DNA from 3 places in the Pseudomonas pichavaramensis genome. Region 1 is predicted to be linked to each of the others. Evidence: predicted binding sites of a transcription regulator. Region 1 holds the regulator's gene; each other region holds the start of a gene.
The links. The regulator sigma-54, encoded in region 1, starts transcription at its own class of promoters, with help from an activator protein. The targets are predictions, from matches to a motif close to ANTGGCATNNANNTTGCTNT.
Positions count from the first base shown of each region.

Region 2: a site for sigma-54 is predicted at 4,539-4,558, ahead of ACJRW5_RS06245 (ammonium transporter). Genes of this name have one in related genera too.
Region 3: a site for sigma-54 is predicted at 1,217-1,236, ahead of glnK (P-II family nitrogen regulator). Genes of this name have one in related genera too.

Region 1 is NZ_JBJKFJ010000001.1:655,143-660,990, reverse strand. It holds gene ACJRW5_RS02965 (KdsC family phosphatase) at 1-72, shown strand, start outside; gene lptC (LPS export ABC transporter periplasmic protein LptC) at 80-646, shown strand; gene lptA (lipopolysaccharide transport periplasmic protein LptA) at 633-1,175, shown strand; gene lptB (LPS export ABC transporter ATP-binding protein) at 1,175-1,900, shown strand; gene ACJRW5_RS02945 (RNA polymerase factor sigma-54) at 2,035-3,528, shown strand; gene hpf (ribosome hibernation-promoting factor, HPF/YfiA family) at 3,622-3,930, shown strand; gene ptsN (PTS IIA-like nitrogen regulatory protein PtsN) at 3,943-4,407, shown strand; gene rapZ (RNase adapter RapZ) at 4,410-5,267, shown strand; gene ACJRW5_RS02925 (HPr family phosphocarrier protein) at 5,282-5,554, shown strand; gene ACJRW5_RS02920 (ZIP family metal transporter) at 5,621-5,848, opposite strand, start outside.
Region 2 is NZ_JBJKFJ010000003.1:111,586-117,433, reverse strand. It holds gene ACJRW5_RS06265 (AAA family ATPase) at 1-400, shown strand, start outside; gene ACJRW5_RS06260 (DUF58 domain-containing protein) at 397-1,728, shown strand; gene ACJRW5_RS06255 (superoxide dismutase) at 1,925-2,506, shown strand; gene ACJRW5_RS06250 (hypothetical protein) at 2,566-3,210, opposite strand; gene ACJRW5_RS06245 (ammonium transporter) at 3,207-4,508, opposite strand; gene ACJRW5_RS06240 (putative bifunctional diguanylate cyclase/phosphodiesterase) at 4,813-5,848, shown strand, end outside.
Region 3 is NZ_JBJKFJ010000013.1:73,447-79,294, forward strand. It holds gene ACJRW5_RS19805 (YifB family Mg chelatase-like AAA ATPase) at 1-698, opposite strand, end outside; gene ACJRW5_RS19810 (accessory factor UbiK family protein) at 766-1,023, opposite strand; gene glnK (P-II family nitrogen regulator) at 1,434-1,772, shown strand; gene ACJRW5_RS19820 (ammonium transporter) at 2,105-3,358, shown strand; gene ACJRW5_RS19825 (secondary thiamine-phosphate synthase enzyme YjbQ) at 3,456-3,881, shown strand; gene sutA (transcriptional regulator SutA) at 3,959-4,279, shown strand; gene ACJRW5_RS19835 (HAD family hydrolase) at 4,459-5,160, opposite strand; gene xerC (tyrosine recombinase XerC) at 5,157-5,848, opposite strand, start outside.

The DNA of each region.
Region 1 (5,848 bases):
GCCCGGGAATTCTGCGAACTGATCATGCGTGCCCAAGGCACGCTGGACGCGGCGCAAGCCGCCTACCTGTGAGCAAAGCATGCTGCGCAAAGCCATCAACACACTGATTTTCGCCCTGATTGCCGTCGTCGTGGCTGCACTCGGCTACTGGAACATTGCCCCGGAGAACGCCCAGCGCTCTCAGCCGGCCAACAACGACAACGTCGTTGACTTTTACGTGGTCGGCGCACGCACGGTGCAATACCAGGATGACGGGAAACTGCATTACCGCATGACCGCCGACAAGCTCGAGCACGTCAAGAGCACCGACATCACTTTGATCGACACCCCGAAGCTGGACCTTTACCGCGGCACCGAACTGCCGTGGAAAGTCACCAGCCAACGTGCCGAGGTATCGCCCGGCGGCACCGAGGTAGAACTGATCGATGACGTGCGCATCGCCCGCACCGATGCAAAGAACCGCCCGACCATCATCACCAGCAGCCGCATGACCGTTATCCCCGATAAGGAATATGCGCAGACAGAGCAAGCCGTTAGAATCGTCGCGGCCAATGGGGTGACCACGGCACAAGGAATGAAAGCGTACTTGAATGACAGCAGGATGATCCTGCAGTCCAACGTAAGAGGCCAGCATGAGGTTCGTTAACACCCTCCCCCTGATTCTCAGCCTCGGCGCCGCATTGGGAAGCGCGGCTGCCTGGGCACTGCCATCGGATCGTGACCAACCGATCCGCATCCAGGCCGATACCGCCGAGCTGGATGACAAGCAGGGTGTCGCCGTTTATCGCGGCGACGTAATCATCACTCAGGGCACCCTGAAGATTACCGGCGACACCGTCACCATCACCCAGACGGCCAGCGGCGATATCGACGTATTCACGTCCGTCGGCGACCTCGCCTACTACGAGCAGAAGCCAGCCGTGGACAAGGACATCGTCAAGGCCTACGGCAAGACCATCCAGTACTTCGCCAGCAACGAACGCATCGTGCTGATCGACCAGGCCAAGGTGATTCAGGAAGGCAATACCTTCGAAGGCGAGAAAATCGTCTATGACACCCGCCGCCAGATTGTCAACGCTGGCCGTGCCACGGGCAACAATGTCAGCACACCGCGCCCGCGCATCGACATGGTCATCCAACCGAAGAACAAACCCGCAGATCAGGCACCGCAGTAATGGCCATTCTCAAAGCCCAACACCTGGCCAAAAGCTACAAGAGTCGCCAGGTCGTTCGCGACGTCAGCATGAGCATCGAAAGCGGACAAATCGTCGGCCTGCTCGGCCCCAACGGCGCCGGCAAGACCACCTGCTTCTACATGATCGTCGGCCTGGTGCGCGCCGATCAGGGTCGCGTGCTGATCGATGATGTCGACGTCAGCCATCAGCCCATGCATGGCCGCGCCCGCGCCGGCATTGGCTATCTGCCGCAGGAAGCCTCGATTTTCCGCAAGCTGTCGGTGGCCGACAACATCATGGCCATTCTCGAGACCCGCAAGGATCTGGATCGCGCCGGACGCCAGGCCGAGCTGGAAAGCCTGCTGCAGGAATTTCATATTCACCACATCGCCGACAGCCTCGGCATGAGCCTGTCTGGCGGCGAACGCCGGCGAGTGGAAATTGCCCGCGCCCTGGCCACCAATCCCAAGTTCATCCTGCTCGATGAGCCGTTTGCCGGTGTCGACCCGATCTCGGTGGGCGATATCAAACAGATCATTCACCACCTCAAGACCAAGGGCATTGGCATCCTGATCACCGATCACAACGTGCGCGAAACCCTGGATATCTGCGAAACCGCCTACATCGTCAATGACGGGCAACTGATCGCCGAAGGTAATGCCGAAACCATTCTGGCCAACCAGACGGTCAAGGAAGTCTACCTGGGGCATGAATTCCGCCTGTAAGGCGCAATATTTCACACCGGAAATATTGCAACCCCTAGGCAAAAACCAGAAATTCAGGCATATAATTTGCTTCCTGGCGGCGCTTCGGCGCCCTGATGTGGAAGGCGTAACTCGCCGGTAAATTAAGGTCTGCAATGAAACCATCGCTAGTCCTCAAGATGGGCCAGCAGCTGACGATGACACCGCAGCTGCAACAGGCTATCCGCCTCCTCCAACTGTCGACCCTGGATCTGCAACAGGAAATCCAGGAGGCATTGGAGTCCAATCCCATGCTCGAGCGCCAGGAAGATGGCGACGACTTCGATAACAGCGACCCGATGGCCGACGGTGCAGAAAGCGCCACCCCCGCCCCCAGCAAAGAAGAGAGCTACCAGGAAACCACTCCGACCGTTGACAACCTGGACGACGGCGAATGGTCGGAACGCATTCCCAACGAGCTCCCTGTCGACACGGCCTGGGAAGACGTATACCAGACCAGTGCCAGCAGCCTGCCGAGCAACGACGATGACGAGTGGGACTTCACCACCCGTACATCCAGCGGCGAGAGCCTGCAGAGTCATCTGCTCTGGCAACTGAACCTGGCCCCCATGTCGGACAAGGACCGGCTGATCGCCGCCACCCTGATCGACTGCATCAACAACGACGGCTACCTCGAAGAAACCCTCGAAGAAGTCACCGAGTCATTCGACCCCGAGCTGGATATCGAACTCGACGAAGTCGAGGTCGTCCTGCATCGCATCCAACAGTTCGAACCGGCCGGTATTGGCGCGCGCGACCTGCGTGAGTGCCTGCTGCTGCAATTGCGTCAGCTACCTGCCAGCACACCTTGGCTGATCGAAACCCAGCGTGTAGTCGGTGATTTCCTCGAAGTGCTCGGCAGCCGCGACTACGCGCAACTGATGCGTCGCACCAAGCTCAAGGAAGACGAACTGCGTCAGGTCATCGACCTGATCCAGCGCCTCAACCCACGTCCCGGTTCGCAGATCGAGTCCAGCGAGCCCGAATACGTGGTACCGGACGTCATCGTGCGCAAGCACAACGACCGCTGGCTGGTTGAGCTCAACCAGGAGGCCATGCCGCGCCTGCGCGTCAACCCGCAGTATGCCGGCTTCGTCAAGCGCGCCGACTCCAGCGCCGACAACACCTTCATGCGCAATCAGTTGCAGGAAGCGCGCTGGTTCATCAAGAGCCTGCAGAGCCGCAACGAGACGCTCATGAAGGTGGCCACGCAGATCGTCGAGCACCAGCGCGGCTTCCTCGACTATGGCGACGAAGCGATGAAACCGCTGGTACTGCATGACATCGCCGAAGCTGTGGGCATGCACGAATCGACCATCTCGCGTGTCACCACTCAGAAGTTCATGCACACCCCGCGCGGCATTTACGAGCTGAAATACTTCTTCTCCAGCCATGTCAGCACCTCCGAAGGTGGCGAATGCTCGTCCACCGCGATCCGCGCCATCATCAAGAAACTGGTTGCCGCAGAAAACGCGAAAAAGCCGTTGAGCGACAGCAAGATCGCTGGTTTACTGGAGGCACAAGGCATCCAAGTCGCCCGTCGGACGGTCGCCAAGTATCGCGAGTCCCTCGGTATAGCGCCCTCCAGTGAGCGCAAGCGACTGATGTAGGCCAATTGGAGGCCTGGGCCTCCAAGCCAAAGTGTTCCGGTGGCGGGTCGAGCGAGACCCGTCTCTTACACAAGGCAACAAGGAGAAAGCGGTATGCAAGTCAACATCAGTGGACATCAGCTGGATGTGACCGACGCCCTGCGTGACTATATCGGCGAGAAACTGGGCCGACTGGAACGCCACTTCGACAAGATCACCAACGTACAGGTGACGATGGAGGTCGAAAAACTCAAGCAGAAAATCGAGGCTACTCTGCACGTCGCAGGCGGCGAAGTCGTCGCCAACGCTGAACATCAGGACATGTACGCGGCCATCGATCTCTTGGCCGACAAACTCGACCGTCAACTCATCAAGCACAAGGAAAAGCAGCTCGAACGCCTGCAAGGCGCCACAGCCCGCTGACATTCCCCATCCATGATCCGACTTGAAAACATCCTGACCCCCGGCCGTTCCCTGGTGAACGTGCCGGGCGGCAGCAAGAAGCGCGTGCTCGAACAGATCGCCAACCTGGTAGCCCGCGATCTTCCCGACCTGGACGCACAGGACATTTTCGAAAGCCTCATTGCCCGCGAGAAACTCGGTTCAACCGGTTTCGGCAACGGCATCGCCATTCCTCACTGCCGCCTGGCCGGCTGCAGTGAACCCATCAGCGCTGTCCTGCACCTGGAAGCAGCCGTTGATTTCGACGCCATCGACGGCGCACCGGTCGACCTGCTGTTCGTACTGCTGGTACCGGAAGCCGCCACCGATGCTCACCTCGAACTACTACGCCAGATCGCCAGCATGTTGGATCGCAACGACGTTCGTGAACGCCTGCGCCAAGCAGCAAGCGGCGAAGACCTTTACCAAGTGGTAGTGGACATTCAGAGCGGTCAATAAGCATGCGCCTGATCATCGTCAGCGGTCGTTCGGGCTCGGGCAAAAGCACCGCCCTCGGTGTTCTTGAAGATAACGGTTTCTACTGCATCGATAACCTGCCAGCGGGCCTTCTGCCTGATCTGGCTGAACGCTTTCTGCCGCACAGTGACATGCTGTTGCCGCAAGTCGCCGTTTCCATCGATGCGCGCAACCTGCTGAGCCAGCTCAAACGCTTTCCGGAACTCCTCGACGAAGTGCGCAAGCGCAACATCCGCTGCGACGTGCTCTATCTGGATGCCGAAGACGACACGCTGCTCAAGCGTTTCTCGGAAACCCGTCGCCGCCACCCGCTGACCAACGACAACCGCTCCTTGGCCGAGGCAATCGCCTATGAAAGCCAGCTGTTGTCCCCGATCACCGACCGTGCCGATCTGAAGATCGACACCACACGCCTGAACCTTTACCAGTTACGCGATACCCTGAAGCTGCGCCTGCTTGGCCAGGAACAGAGCGGAACGGCTTTTCTGGTCGAATCCTTCGGTTTCAAACGCGGCATGCCAGTGGATGCGGACCTGGTATTCGATGTGCGGTGCCTGCCCAACCCATATTGGAAACCCGAGCTCCGTGACTATTCCGGGCTTGAACAACCCGTGATCGACTACCTCCGCGCGCAACCGGAAGTAGAAGAAATGTATCAGGACACCCTCGCCTATCTGGACAAGTGGCTGCCGCGCTTCGCGGCCAGCAACCGCGCCTATGTCACCGTTGCCATCGGTTGCACCGGAGGCCATCACCGTTCGGTGTATCTGGCCAATCGCCTGAGCCAGGCGCTGAAAGAAAAACTGAAGAACGTCCAGGTGCGTCACCGCGACCTCAGCTAAGGAGCATTGCCGCGATGCCAGCACGCAACATCGTCATCATCAACAAACTCGGTCTGCATGCACGCGCAGCGGCCAAGTTCGTCGGCGTCGCTACGACTTATCCCTGTCAGGTTCGCATCGGACGTAGTCCCGAGAGTCTGGTAGACGGCAAGAGCATCATGGCCGTCATGATGCTCGCCGCCGGGAAGGGAACCGAGGTGCACCTGCTCACCGAAGGCGACGATGACCAGCAAGCCATGGATGCACTGGTCGGTCTTATCGAGAACTACTTCGAGGAAGGCGAGTAAGCCACCGCGCTCTGCCCGGTTTTCCTCCGGGCCACGCGCCACTGCAGCACCCTGGTTTCATCGAGCCTAAGCCAAGGCCGTATCCAGCAGCATCATCAGGCAGAAACCTGCCGCCAGAGCCAGACTGGCTTCACTGGCACGCCCCTGACGCTGGGACTCGGGAACGACCTCGTGGATCACTGCCAGCAGCATGGCTCCTGCTGCCAACGCCAGCCCCCATGGCAGCAGCGTATGCGATACACCCACCACCCAGGCACAAAGCACCGCGAACAGCGGCTCGACCAGGCCCGATGC
Region 2 (5,848 bases), on a different contig from region 1:
CCAGGTCACCCGCTCGGCCAAGGCCGACATGCTCGAGGTCAGCCCGCTGCGCACCCTGTTGCAGGCCAAGGATGTACAGGCCCTGCAGAAGATCGCCAGCGACCTGCCGCTCGACGACCAGGTACTCGACTATGCCGTACGCCTGGCCCGTGCCACGCGCAGCTGGCCGGGCCTGGCCATGGGTGCCGGCCCCCGCGCCTCGATCGCCCTGGTACGCGGCGCCCGTGCCCGAGCCCTGTTGCGGGGTGGTGATTTCGTGCTGCCCGATGACATCAAGAGCTGTGCACTGGCCGTACTGCGTCATCGCGTGCGCCTGGCCCCGGAACTGGACATCGAAGGACTGTCGGTGGACCAGGTGCTGCAACAGCTGCTCGATCAGGTGCCGGCTCCCCGCCTATGAAACCCTCCCGTCTGCTCCTGGGCCTGCTTGGCGGCCTGCTCGCCGTCGCGGTCATCCTCGGCGCCTTGCCACTGCTGGGTATAGACCTGGCAGACAGCCTGCTGCCGATGGCTTGGGGACTGACGCTGGCATTGTTGCTGATAGCCACTCTCGACGGGCTCTGGCTGCGCCAGCGGCCGTCGCCGCGCATGGAGCGCGAACTGCCCGGTAACCTGCCACTCGGCCGCTGGAGCGACGTACAGCTGATCGCTCATCACGATTTCGGCCAGACGCTGGAAATCGAGGTGTTCGATCACCTCCCCGAGGGCATGGCATTCGAGTACCTGCCGCAGCGCATCAGTCTGCAACCCGGGCAACAAACGCGCGTCAGCTACCGTCTCAAACCACTGGTACGCGGCCACTTCCACTTCAACCGCTGCGAATTGCTACTGCCCAGCCCGCTGCGCCTGTGGCAAGCCAAGCGTGTGCTCGAGCTGGCAGGCGAAAGCCGCGTCTACCCGGACTTCGCCCGCCTTTACGGTGCGCAACTCAAGGCTGTGGACGACTGGCTCAGCCAGCTCGGCGTGCGCCAGCGTCCGCGCCGCGGCCTGGGCCTGGAGTTCCATCAACTGCGCGAGTTTCGTGATGGCGACACCCTACGCCAGATCGACTGGAAAGCCACCGCCCGCAAACGCACGCCGATTGCCCGTGAATATCAGGACGAACGCGATCAGCAGATCGTCTTCCTGCTCGACTGCGGCAGGCGCATGCGCAGCCAGGACGACGAGCTGTCGCACTTCGACCACGCCCTCAACGCCTGCCTGCTGCTGAGCTACGTAGCCCTGCGCCAGGGCGATGCCGTGGGTCTGGCGACCTTCGCCAGCCAACAGCCGCGCTATCTGGCCCCGGTCAAGGGCCCAGCCCAGCTGAACGTGCTGCTCAATGCCGTCTACGACCTGCAGACCAGCCAGTTGCCCGCCGACTTCAGCGCAGCCGCCGACCTGCTGCTTGCACGCCAGCGGCGCCGCTCGCTGGTAGTGGTGGTAACCAATCTGCGTGACGAAGACGACCACGACCTGCTTGCCGCCGTGCGTCGCCTGTCTCGCCAACATAGGGTACTGATTGCCAGCCTGCGCGAGGAAGCCCTGGACAGATTGCGCCAGACACCGGTAGAGCAGTTCGATCAGGCCCTGGCCTACTGCGGCACGCTGGACTATCTCAATGCCCGCGCCGATCTGCATGAACGCCTCGCTGCTCATGACGTGCCGGTGCTCGATGCGCGTCCGGGCGAGCTGGGACCTGAGCTGGTCAGCAGCTACCTGGCCTGGAAGAAAGCCGGTGCACTTTAGGGCACTGCAACTGTCCTAGAAACTGATGTAGAGGCCCTGGCTCCGGCTTTCCCACACAGATGCTGCGTGGTTATGGCCGAGACCGGGTGCTATCATCGCGAGTCTGCGGCGCAGGGAGTACAAACTCCACGCCGCTTATGGGCCGCCCGTGATCGGCCTCGCGCATACCGCACACGACCTGAGTAGGAGATAGACCATGGCTTTTGAATTGCCGCCGCTGCCTTACGAAAAGAATGCCCTCGAGCCGCACATTTCCGCCGAGACCCTCGAATTCCACCACGACAAGCACCACAACACCTATGTCGTGAACCTGAACAACCTGGTGCCGGGCACCGAGTTCGAAGGCAAGAGCCTGGAAGAAATCGTCAAGACTTCCTCGGGCGGCATCTTCAACAACGCCGCTCAGGTGTGGAACCACACCTTCTACTGGAACTGCCTGTCGCCGAACGGCGGTGGTCAGCCTACCGGTGCCCTGGCCGACGCCATCAACGCCGCCTTCGGTTCCTTCGACAAGTTCAAGGAAGAGTTCAGCAAGGTCTCCATCGGCACCTTCGGTTCCGGTTGGGGCTGGCTGGTGAAAAAGGCTGACGGTTCCCTGGCCCTGGCCAGCACCATCGGCGCTGGCTGCCCGCTGACCAGCGGTGACACTCCGCTGCTGACCTGCGACGTCTGGGAACACGCCTACTACATCGACTACCGCAACCTGCGTCCGAAGTACGTCGAGGCGTTCTGGAACCTGGTCAACTGGGACTTCGTCGCCCAGAACTACGCGGCCTGAGTTCAAGCCCCGTAATACGAAACCCGGCCACCATGGCCGGGTTTTTCATTTGCGCGGCCTTATAACAGGCGCCGCGCAGAGAACTCGACGCCACGTTCCTCCACGCGATTGACTGCCTGGCTGAGTACCCGGTCCGCTCGTACCGGCCCGAGAAACTCGCACAAGCCGATATAGAGCAGATTGAGTAGCTTGCGTAGCTGCTCCAGGCCCAGACTGGCAATGGCATCATCACTGCCGCGCTCGAACCAGAAACGCAGCCGCGTGGTCAGTTCAGGCCCCACCTCCATGCCAGACAGATTGCCGGCGGCAAAGGCGCGCAAGGCAGCCTGCTGCGCGCTATCCAGTTGCTCCAGCAACGCCTGGCTGAGGGCGAGAAAGGTCGCCTGCGCAGCGGCATCGGGAGTCGCGACGCGCCTCACCGCTTCGTTGCGTCCCTGGCGCCAGGCTGCCAACTGCTCCTCCGGGTCCGGCAACAGCTGCGAAGGCGGACCCGTCAGCGCCCCCACCAACTCCCGATAAAGACGAGCGCGCTCCAGCTTGCGCTCGGTGCGCAGCACCACCTCGGCAAGGAACTCGTTCAGCGCAAACGGCGGCTGCTCGGCGTACTTGGTTTCCCAGAGCGACAACAATGGCCAGACCTCCTCATCTGAGAAGTGTCCTGCCAGACCGGTGTAGATCGCCCGACGGCGCAGACTCAATCTCATCCTCGACCTCTCCCCGACCACTGCTCGCTGTCGAAGGTCTGCGTCTGATTGAATTCCGGATAGCCGACTTCGGCATGTTCGGCAAAATCCAACCCGCGCTGCTCGTGCTGGGTCGAAACCCGCAGCCCCATGGTCTTGGCCAGCAACAGGTAGCACAGCAGTGCGACCGGGAAGGCCCACAGAAACGCAGCCGCCGCTCCGAGCGCCTGCACCGCGACACGCTCCCAGTTGAACAAATCACCCTGATAGAACAGCCCGGCCGCCAGCGTGCCCCAGATGCCGGCAAAACCATGCACCGGTACCGCACCGACCACGTCGTCGAGCTGCAGGCGATCGAGCAGGCGCATGCCGTATACCACGACGAATCCAGCGATCAGCCCACTGAGCAGGGCAAAGCCTGGCGCCATGCTGGCACACCCTGCGGTGATCCCGACCAAGCCGCCAATGGAGCCGTTGACGGTGGTCGTCAGAAGAACCGGGCTGGCCGTACTGCGTTGCGCCAGCAGGGCGCCAAGCGCCCCGGCAGCTGCGGCGAGGTGAGTGTTGAGTGCAATCAGACCCAGACTGCTGCTGACCTCCAGGTTGCTGCCAGCATTGAAGCCGAACCAGCCCACCCAGAGAATGAAACCGCCCAGCGCTACCAACCCGAGGTTATGGCCGGGAATCAGGCGTGGTGTGCCATCGGCGGCAAAACGCCCCAGACGCGGGCCGAGTACCAGGATGCCAGCCAGCGCACACCAGGCGCCGATGCTATGCACGACGGTCGAGCCGGCAAAGTCGATAAAACCCAGTTTGGCCAACCAGCCTTGCCCACCATACAGACCGCCCCACACCCAACTGCCGAATATCGGGTAGATCACGCCACTGATCAGCAGGGCACCGATCAGATACGCGCCATATCGCGTACGCTCCGCCATGGCGCCGCTGGCGATGGTCGCTGCGGTAGCGGCGAACATCATCTGAAAGAGCAGAAAGGTGTAATCCCAAGGCTCACCGTCACTCAGGGCAAAGTGACTCATACCGAACCAGCCGCTGAGATTCGCGCCGAACATCAGACCGAAGCCAAGCAACCAGAACACGATGCCGCCGACGCAACAGTCCATGTAGTTCTTCATCATCACATTGACGGCGTTCTTGGCCCGCGACATGCCACTTTCCAATAGAGCGAAACCCGCCTGCATGAAGAACACCAGCACGCTGGCCAGTACCAGCCAGGCCGTATTCGCAGCCTCTTCAGTGGCAGCCTGGGCTTGCGGGGCAAAACCGACAGCGACGAGCAACAGCCAGAGCGTTTTCATCACGAGTCCCCTTCTGAGCGATGCCCGGCCGTCGCAACTCTTATGCCAGCCTCTCGCCTGCCGGGAAGTGACGCTTCAGCCCGCAGAACATCGACAAATGAATCAGCCGACCAATAGCATTCAAGTCCGGCAAAATCGCACCGACATAAAGCAGGCAGTCACGCCAATAGCATTGATTCGCACCAGGACCGTTCCTTATGGAATAAAAAGTGCCACCAGGCATGATGGCCCTTTGACGGCCAGATCGAGATTGCCAATACTCTCGTCTGACTGACGCTGTAAGCATCGACATAAGGAATTGCCTTTGAAGCTGGAATTGAAAAACAGCTTGTCACTCAAGTTGCTCCGCGTGGTGCTGCTTTCGGCACTGGTGGTCGGGGTGGTATTGAGTTGCGCGCAAATCGTCTTCGATGCCTACAAGACGCGCCAGGCAGTGTCCAACGACGCGCAGCGCATTCTCGGCATGTTCCGCGATCCCTCGACTCAGGCGGTGTACAGCCTGGACCGGGAAATGGGCATGCAGGTTATCGAAGGCCTGTTCCAGCACGAGTCGGTTCGTTACGCAGCCATTGGCCACCCCAATGAGCCCATGCTGGCCGAACGCAGCCGGGACCTGGCGGATATCGCGACGCGCTGGCTGACCGACCCGATCCTCGGTCAGGAGCAGAAGTTCTCCACCAAACTGGTGGGCCGCGGCCCATACAGCGAGTATTACGGTGATCTCAACATCACCCTCGACACCGCCCCCTACGGCGAAAGCTTCGTCACCAATTCGGTAATCATCTTCATCTCCGGCGTATTACGCGCCATGGCCATGGGGCTGGTGCTCTATCTCGTATATCACTGGCTGCTGACCAAGCCGCTGTCGAAGATCATCGAACACCTGACCAACATCAACCCTGATCGCCCCAGCGAACACAAGCTGCCCATGCTCAAGGGCAACGAGAAGAACGAACTGGGCCTGTGGATCAACACCGCCAACCAGTTACTGGCCTCGATCGAACGTAACACCCACCTGCGCCGCGAAGCCGAGAACAGCCTGCTGCGCATGGCCCAGTACGACTTCCTCACCGGCCTGCCCAACCGCCAGCAACTGCAGCAACAGCTCGACCAGATTCTCGAGGATGCCGGCCGCCTGCAGCGTCGCGTCGCTGTCCTCTGCGTCGGCCTGGACGACTTCAAGGGTATCAACGAACAGTTCAGCTACCAGAGTGGCGATCAGTTGCTGCTCGCACTCTCCGACCGTCTACGTAGCCACAGCGGCCGCCTCGGTGCGCTGGCGCGTCTGGGCGGTGACCAGTTCGCCCTGGTGCAAGCCGATATCGAGCAGCCTTACGAAG
Region 3 (5,848 bases), on a different contig from region 1:
CCAGGCAAGCGGCTGGCCAGCAAGGTTTTACCGGTACCGGGTGGGCCGCTGAGCAACAGATTGTGCGAGCCGGCTGCCGCTACCAGCAAAGCCCGTTTGGCGGCCAACTGACCCTGGACTTCCGCCAGATCCGGGTAGGGCAGGGTCTGCCGGAGCAAGCCCTGCGCCTCGTAGGGTTGCAGTGGTGCGCTGCCGTTGAGGTGTGCCGCGACCTGCAGCAAATGCTCGACGGCGATAACTTTGAGGCCCGAGGCCAGGCTGGCTTCTTCTGCGTTGGCCTGTGGCACCAGCAGAGTGCGTCCGGCTTCGCGGGCTGCCAGTGCTGCCGGCAGGACGCCTTGTACGGGGCGCACGGCGCCGGACAATGCCAGTTCGCCCAGGCATTCGTATTCGTCGACAGAGTCAGCCGGTACCTGGCCACTGGCGGCGAGAATGCCCAGCGCGATGGCCAAGTCAAAGCGACCGCCGTCCTTTGGTAGGTCTGCTGGCGCCAGATTGAGGGTTATACGGCGGTTGGGGTAGTCGAACGCCGAATTGAGGATGGCACTGCGGACGCGATCCTTGCTTTCCTTGACTGCCGTTTCCGGTAGCCCGACCAGAGTCAGGGCGGGCAAACCATTGGCCAGGTGCGCCTCGATGGTCACTGCTGGTGCTTCGACGCCGATCTGCGCTCGGCTGTGGACGATGGCCAGGGACATGATCGCTCCTTGATCAAGTGGGGGCAGTGTCTGTCGGAGCGGCTTCAGCCGCTCCGACAACATAACCTTAGTCTGCGTCGGTGAGCCTGGCTTCCAGTTCGGCTACTTTGGCTTCCAGCGCTTCCAGGCGGGCACGGGTTCGGGCCAGCACCACCATTTGGCTGTCGAACTCTTCCCGACTGACCAGCTCCAGCTTGCTGAACCCACTCTGCAACAAGGCCTTGAACTGGGCTTCGAGTTCCGCGCGTGGCAACGGGCTATCACCGCTGAACAAGCGCGAGGCATGGCTACTGAGAGTGTCGAGCAGAGCTTTGGGTGGCAGCATGGTCAGGTTCCGGTTACAGGTGGCCGGCAGTGTAGCACGCAGCCAGATGCCGGGCGTTTGCATGGGCTCTGCACGATTTAGGAGCGTTCACGGGCCTTTTCTTGCACCAATATTGTGCGCATGTTTCGGCGTGATCGATTGGCTGTTGCCCCTGGGGTGTCGGTAAATCAATGAAACACTGGGTTTTTGTGGAGATGGCAAGCTTTCTGCTTAGACCCCAGCGACGCATGCACCGATGCAGTACCGGTGTGTCAGGCGAAGCGGGGGAGTGTTTCGCTGGGAGCGGTTGGTGGGTATCGACCAAGCCAGGCTGGGGCGGTCGGTGCATTACAAAAGCCAGACACTGCGCTTAGACTTGAACCGGGTTCGTAATTCCTGGGGCAAGTCCACCTTACACGGGAGAAAGTTTCATGAAGCTAGTCACTGCCATCATCAAGCCGTTCAAGCTCGACGACGTGCGCGAGTCGCTGTCGGAGATCGGCGTGCAGGGCATTACCGTCACCGAGGTCAAGGGCTTCGGCCGCCAGAAAGGCCATACCGAGCTGTATCGCGGCGCCGAGTATGTGGTCGACTTCCTGCCCAAGGTGAAGATCGACGTGGCCATTGCTGACGACCAGCTGGACCGTGTGATCGAGGCCATCACCAAGGCTGCCAACACCGGCAAGATCGGCGACGGCAAGATTTTCGTAGTCAACCTGGAACAGGCGATTCGCATCCGTACCGGCGAAACCGATACCGACGCGATCTAAACCGCCTCCGAACCCCACGCCCCAGGAGTGAAACCCATGACTCTGCGAACTTTCGCAGGGCTAGGAGCCCTTTTGTCCTCGAATTCTGGCCTTGCGCTGTGTTCGAGGGCGAATGCCGGAGCTGGCGATGCCTTCGCCGCCCTGCTGTGCCAGATCCTCTCGGGTCTTGCGCTCTGCCTAGTGATGGGAGTTCCTGAACGCTTCGCGGTGCAGGGGCCCGGTCATCCAGGGCAGCGTGACAAAGACTTGTAAAGCATACGGAACGCGTCCGGCGCCAACCTGGACGTTCTAACCGAACAGCGCACAACGAAAGCGCCGGCAAGAGGTGAAAAATGGATAACACAGCATTGACTGCATTGCAGTACGGCTTCGATACCTTCTACTTTCTGATCTGTGGTGCCCTGGTGATGTGGATGGCAGCTGGCTTCGCCATGCTCGAATCCGGCCTGGTCCGCGCCAAGAACACCACCGAGATCCTGACCAAGAACGTCGCCCTGTACGCCGTTGCCAGCGTCATGTATCTGGTGATCGGCTACCACATCATGTATTCCAGCCCGGAAGGCGGCATCTTCCCGAGCCTGGGTTTCCTGATCGGTGACGAGAACACTGCCGAGGCCGTTCTGGCTGGTGGTGACGATGCGCCCTACTACTCGGCCCGTTCGGACTTCTTCTTCCAGGTGGTGTTTGCCGCGACCTGCATGTCGATCGTTTCCGGTGCCGTTGCCGAGCGTATGAAACTGTGGGCATTCCTGGCCTTCGCCGTGGTCATGACCGGTTTCATCTACCCGGTACAGGGCTTCTGGAAATGGGGCTCGGGCTTCCTCAATGAAGCTGGCTTCCTCGACTTCGCCGGTTCCGGTGTCGTGCACATGGCCGGTGCTGCCGCTGCTCTGGCTGGTGTGCTGCTGCTGGGTGCTCGTAAGGGCAAGTACGGTGCCAATGGCCAGGTCAACGCCATTCCGGGCTGCAACCTGCCGCTGGCTACCCTGGGTACCTTCATCCTGTGGATGGGCTGGTTCGGCTTCAACGGTGGCTCGCAGCTGAAGATGAGCACCATCGAAGATGCCAACGCCGTGGCCCAGGTGTTCACCAACACCAACATGGCCGCTGCCGGTGGCCTGATCGCCGCGCTGATCGTTGCCCGCATCCTGTTCGGCAAGGCCGACCTGACCATGGCCCTGAACGGCGCCCTGGCTGGCCTGGTGGCCATCACCGCTGAACCGCTGACCCCGAGCGCGCTGCAAGCCACTCTGATCGGTGGTGTCGGTGGCGTGCTGGTGGTGTTCGCCATCCTCGGCCTGGACAAGATCAAGGTCGACGATCCGGTCGGTGCCATCTCCGTACACGGTGTTGTCGGTATCTGGGGCCTGCTGGCTGTTTGCCTGACCAACAGCGATGCTTCGCTGGGTGCTCAGCTGCTGGGTATCGGCTCCATCTTCGCCTGGGTGTTCATCGCCAGCCTGATCGTGTGGAGCATCATCAAGGCGGTAATCGGCCTGCGCGTCAGCGAAGAAGAAGAGTACGAGGGTGTGGATATCGCCGAGTGCGGTATGGAAGCCTACCCGGAGTTCACCGGTAAGAAATAAGCATCGGTGAAAATAACAAGGGCGCCTTTCGGCGCCCTTTGTTTTTTCTGGCAGCACGCTAGAATGCGCGCGCTGAAGCCATCGAGGGCTAGAGGGAATGTGGCAGCAACGCATCATCAGCCTGCGTCCACGTGAGCGCGGCTTTCATCTGGTGACGGATGAGGTGCTGGCAGAATTGCCGGAACTGGCGCAGGTGCGTGTCGGTCTGTTGCACCTGTGGCTGCAGCACACCTCGGCATCGTTGACGATCAACGAGAACGCCGATCCTGCGGTACGCCGCGACTTCGAGCGGTTCTTCAACCGCCTGGTGCCGCAGGGCGAGGCGGGCTACGAACACGATTACGAAGGGCCGGATGATTTGCCGGCGCACTTCAAGGGCAGTCTGCTGGGCTTTGCGCTCCAGCTGCCGATACAGGATGGACGGCTGGCGCTGGGAACGTGGCAGGGCATCTACCTGGGCGAACATCGCGATCATGGCGGCGTTCGGCGCGTGGTGGCGACCCTGCACGGCGAGGCTATTTGAATTTTTTCCGGTTGGGCGGTGCATGCCGTGCGACTGGGCTATAACTAACCTGCTTTTCGCAAGTCATGAGGTTGAACATGAGCGACGAAGACCTGGAACAAGACGATCTGGATGGGGCGGACGAGGACGACGGTGAGGAGTTGGCTGCTGCCGATGATGGCGACAGCGGTGACGATGGCGACGGCGAAGTCGTAGCCAGCGGCAAGAAGAGCAAGGCCAAAGCCGTTGAAGTCGACGAGATGCCCAGCGTCGAAGCCAAGCAGAAAGAGCGCGATGCTCTGGCCAAGGCTATGGAGGAATTTCTCTCCCGTGGCGGCAAGGTGCAGGAAGTCGAACCCAACGTGGTCGCCGACCCACCCAAGAAGCCCGACAGCAAATACGGCAGCCGCCCTATCTAAGGACGGCTCGCTGCAAGGAGCCCGCCCCTGTGGCGGGTTTTTTGTGTGCAGTGCTGCGGTGTCGCGCAGGGTGCGCCGCACACACCGATCTTGGTCGTGTATCAGGCGGTGCGCACGGCGCACCCTACGAACTGCTCCTGGCAGTTTTTGCGTTCAGCGGTGCGCCGCCGCGTAGGGTGCTAGCGCGTCCAGCTACCCAGCAATGCCGGCAGTTCGGCCAGGCTGGTGATCTGTGCATCCGGCTCCGCTTCACCCTCCCAGGCACGCCCTTGCGGGTTGAACCAGATCGCTCGCATTCCAGCTGCCTGGGCGCCGGCGATGTCATCACTGGGGTGGTCGCCGATATGCACGGCACGTGCGGCAGAAACGCCGCCAGCGCGGCTGAGCGCTTCGCGGAAGGGTTTCGGGTCGGGCTTGCCGACCCCCAGTTCTTCGGCGCACAGGGCGAACTGGAAGTATTCCGACAAGCCCAGGCGGCGCACATCGGCGTTGCCGTTGGTGATCACGCCCAGCATGAAACGTTCGGCCAGGGCTTCCAGTGTCGGATGCACTTCGGTGAACAGCTCGACCTGATGGCGAGCGCTGAGAAATACCTGGAATCCAGCTTCTGCCAGCGTCTGTGCCTCGCCTTCCGGGTAGCCGGCGTCCTCCATGGCGTGGAACAGAATGCGCCGGCGCAGCTCGCTGAGGCGATGCTTGAGCATCGGCTCGGCCTCGAGCAGGCGGCTGCGTACGGCCCACAGGTGCTCCACGGGCACTGCGCCCAGGCGTGGTGCATGCAGGGCCAGCCAGTTGCGCAGGGCGGCTTCGGCGTCCTGCATCACCGGAGTGACGTCCCACAGGGTGTCGTCGAGGTCGAAAGTGATCAGTTCAATGCTCATTCGGAACCGCCTTTGCGCTTGGCGCGTGGATGGGCCTGGTCGTAGACGTTGGCCAGGTGCTGGAAGTCCAGGTGGGTGTAGATCTGCGTGGTGGCGATATCGGCATGGCCGAGCAGTTCCTGCACGGCGCGCAGGTCCTGAGAGGACTCCAGCATGTGGCTGGCGAAGCTGTGACGCAGCATATGCGGATGCAGGTGCTGGCCCAGTTCGCGCACGCCAGCCTGACGCACGCGCAACTGTACCGCGCGTGCGCCGAGACGACGCCCCTGCTGGCTGATGAATACCGCGCCATCGCTTGGATTGGCCAGCTTGCGCAGGGGCAGCCACTGCTCCATGGCCTGACGTGCCAGGCTGCCGACCGGCAATTCGCGCACCTTGTTGCCCTTGCCGCGCACGCGTACCAGACCGGCGGGTAGGTCGAGGCCGTCGAGATCGAGGCCGACCAGCTCGGACAGGCGCAGCCCTGATGAATAGAACAGTTCGAGCATGGCCTGGTCGCGACGGGCGATGAAGTCGTCCTCCACCGCGCCATCAAGTAACTGCGCGCTGCGGTCTGCATCCAGCGTGCGTGGCAGGCGCCGCTCGCGCTTCGGCGGGCTGAGGCCGGTGGCCGGGTCGTGGCGGCACAGGCCTTCACGCAGCAGGTATTGATAGAGACCACGGGTGGCCGAGAGCAGGCGCGCCAGGC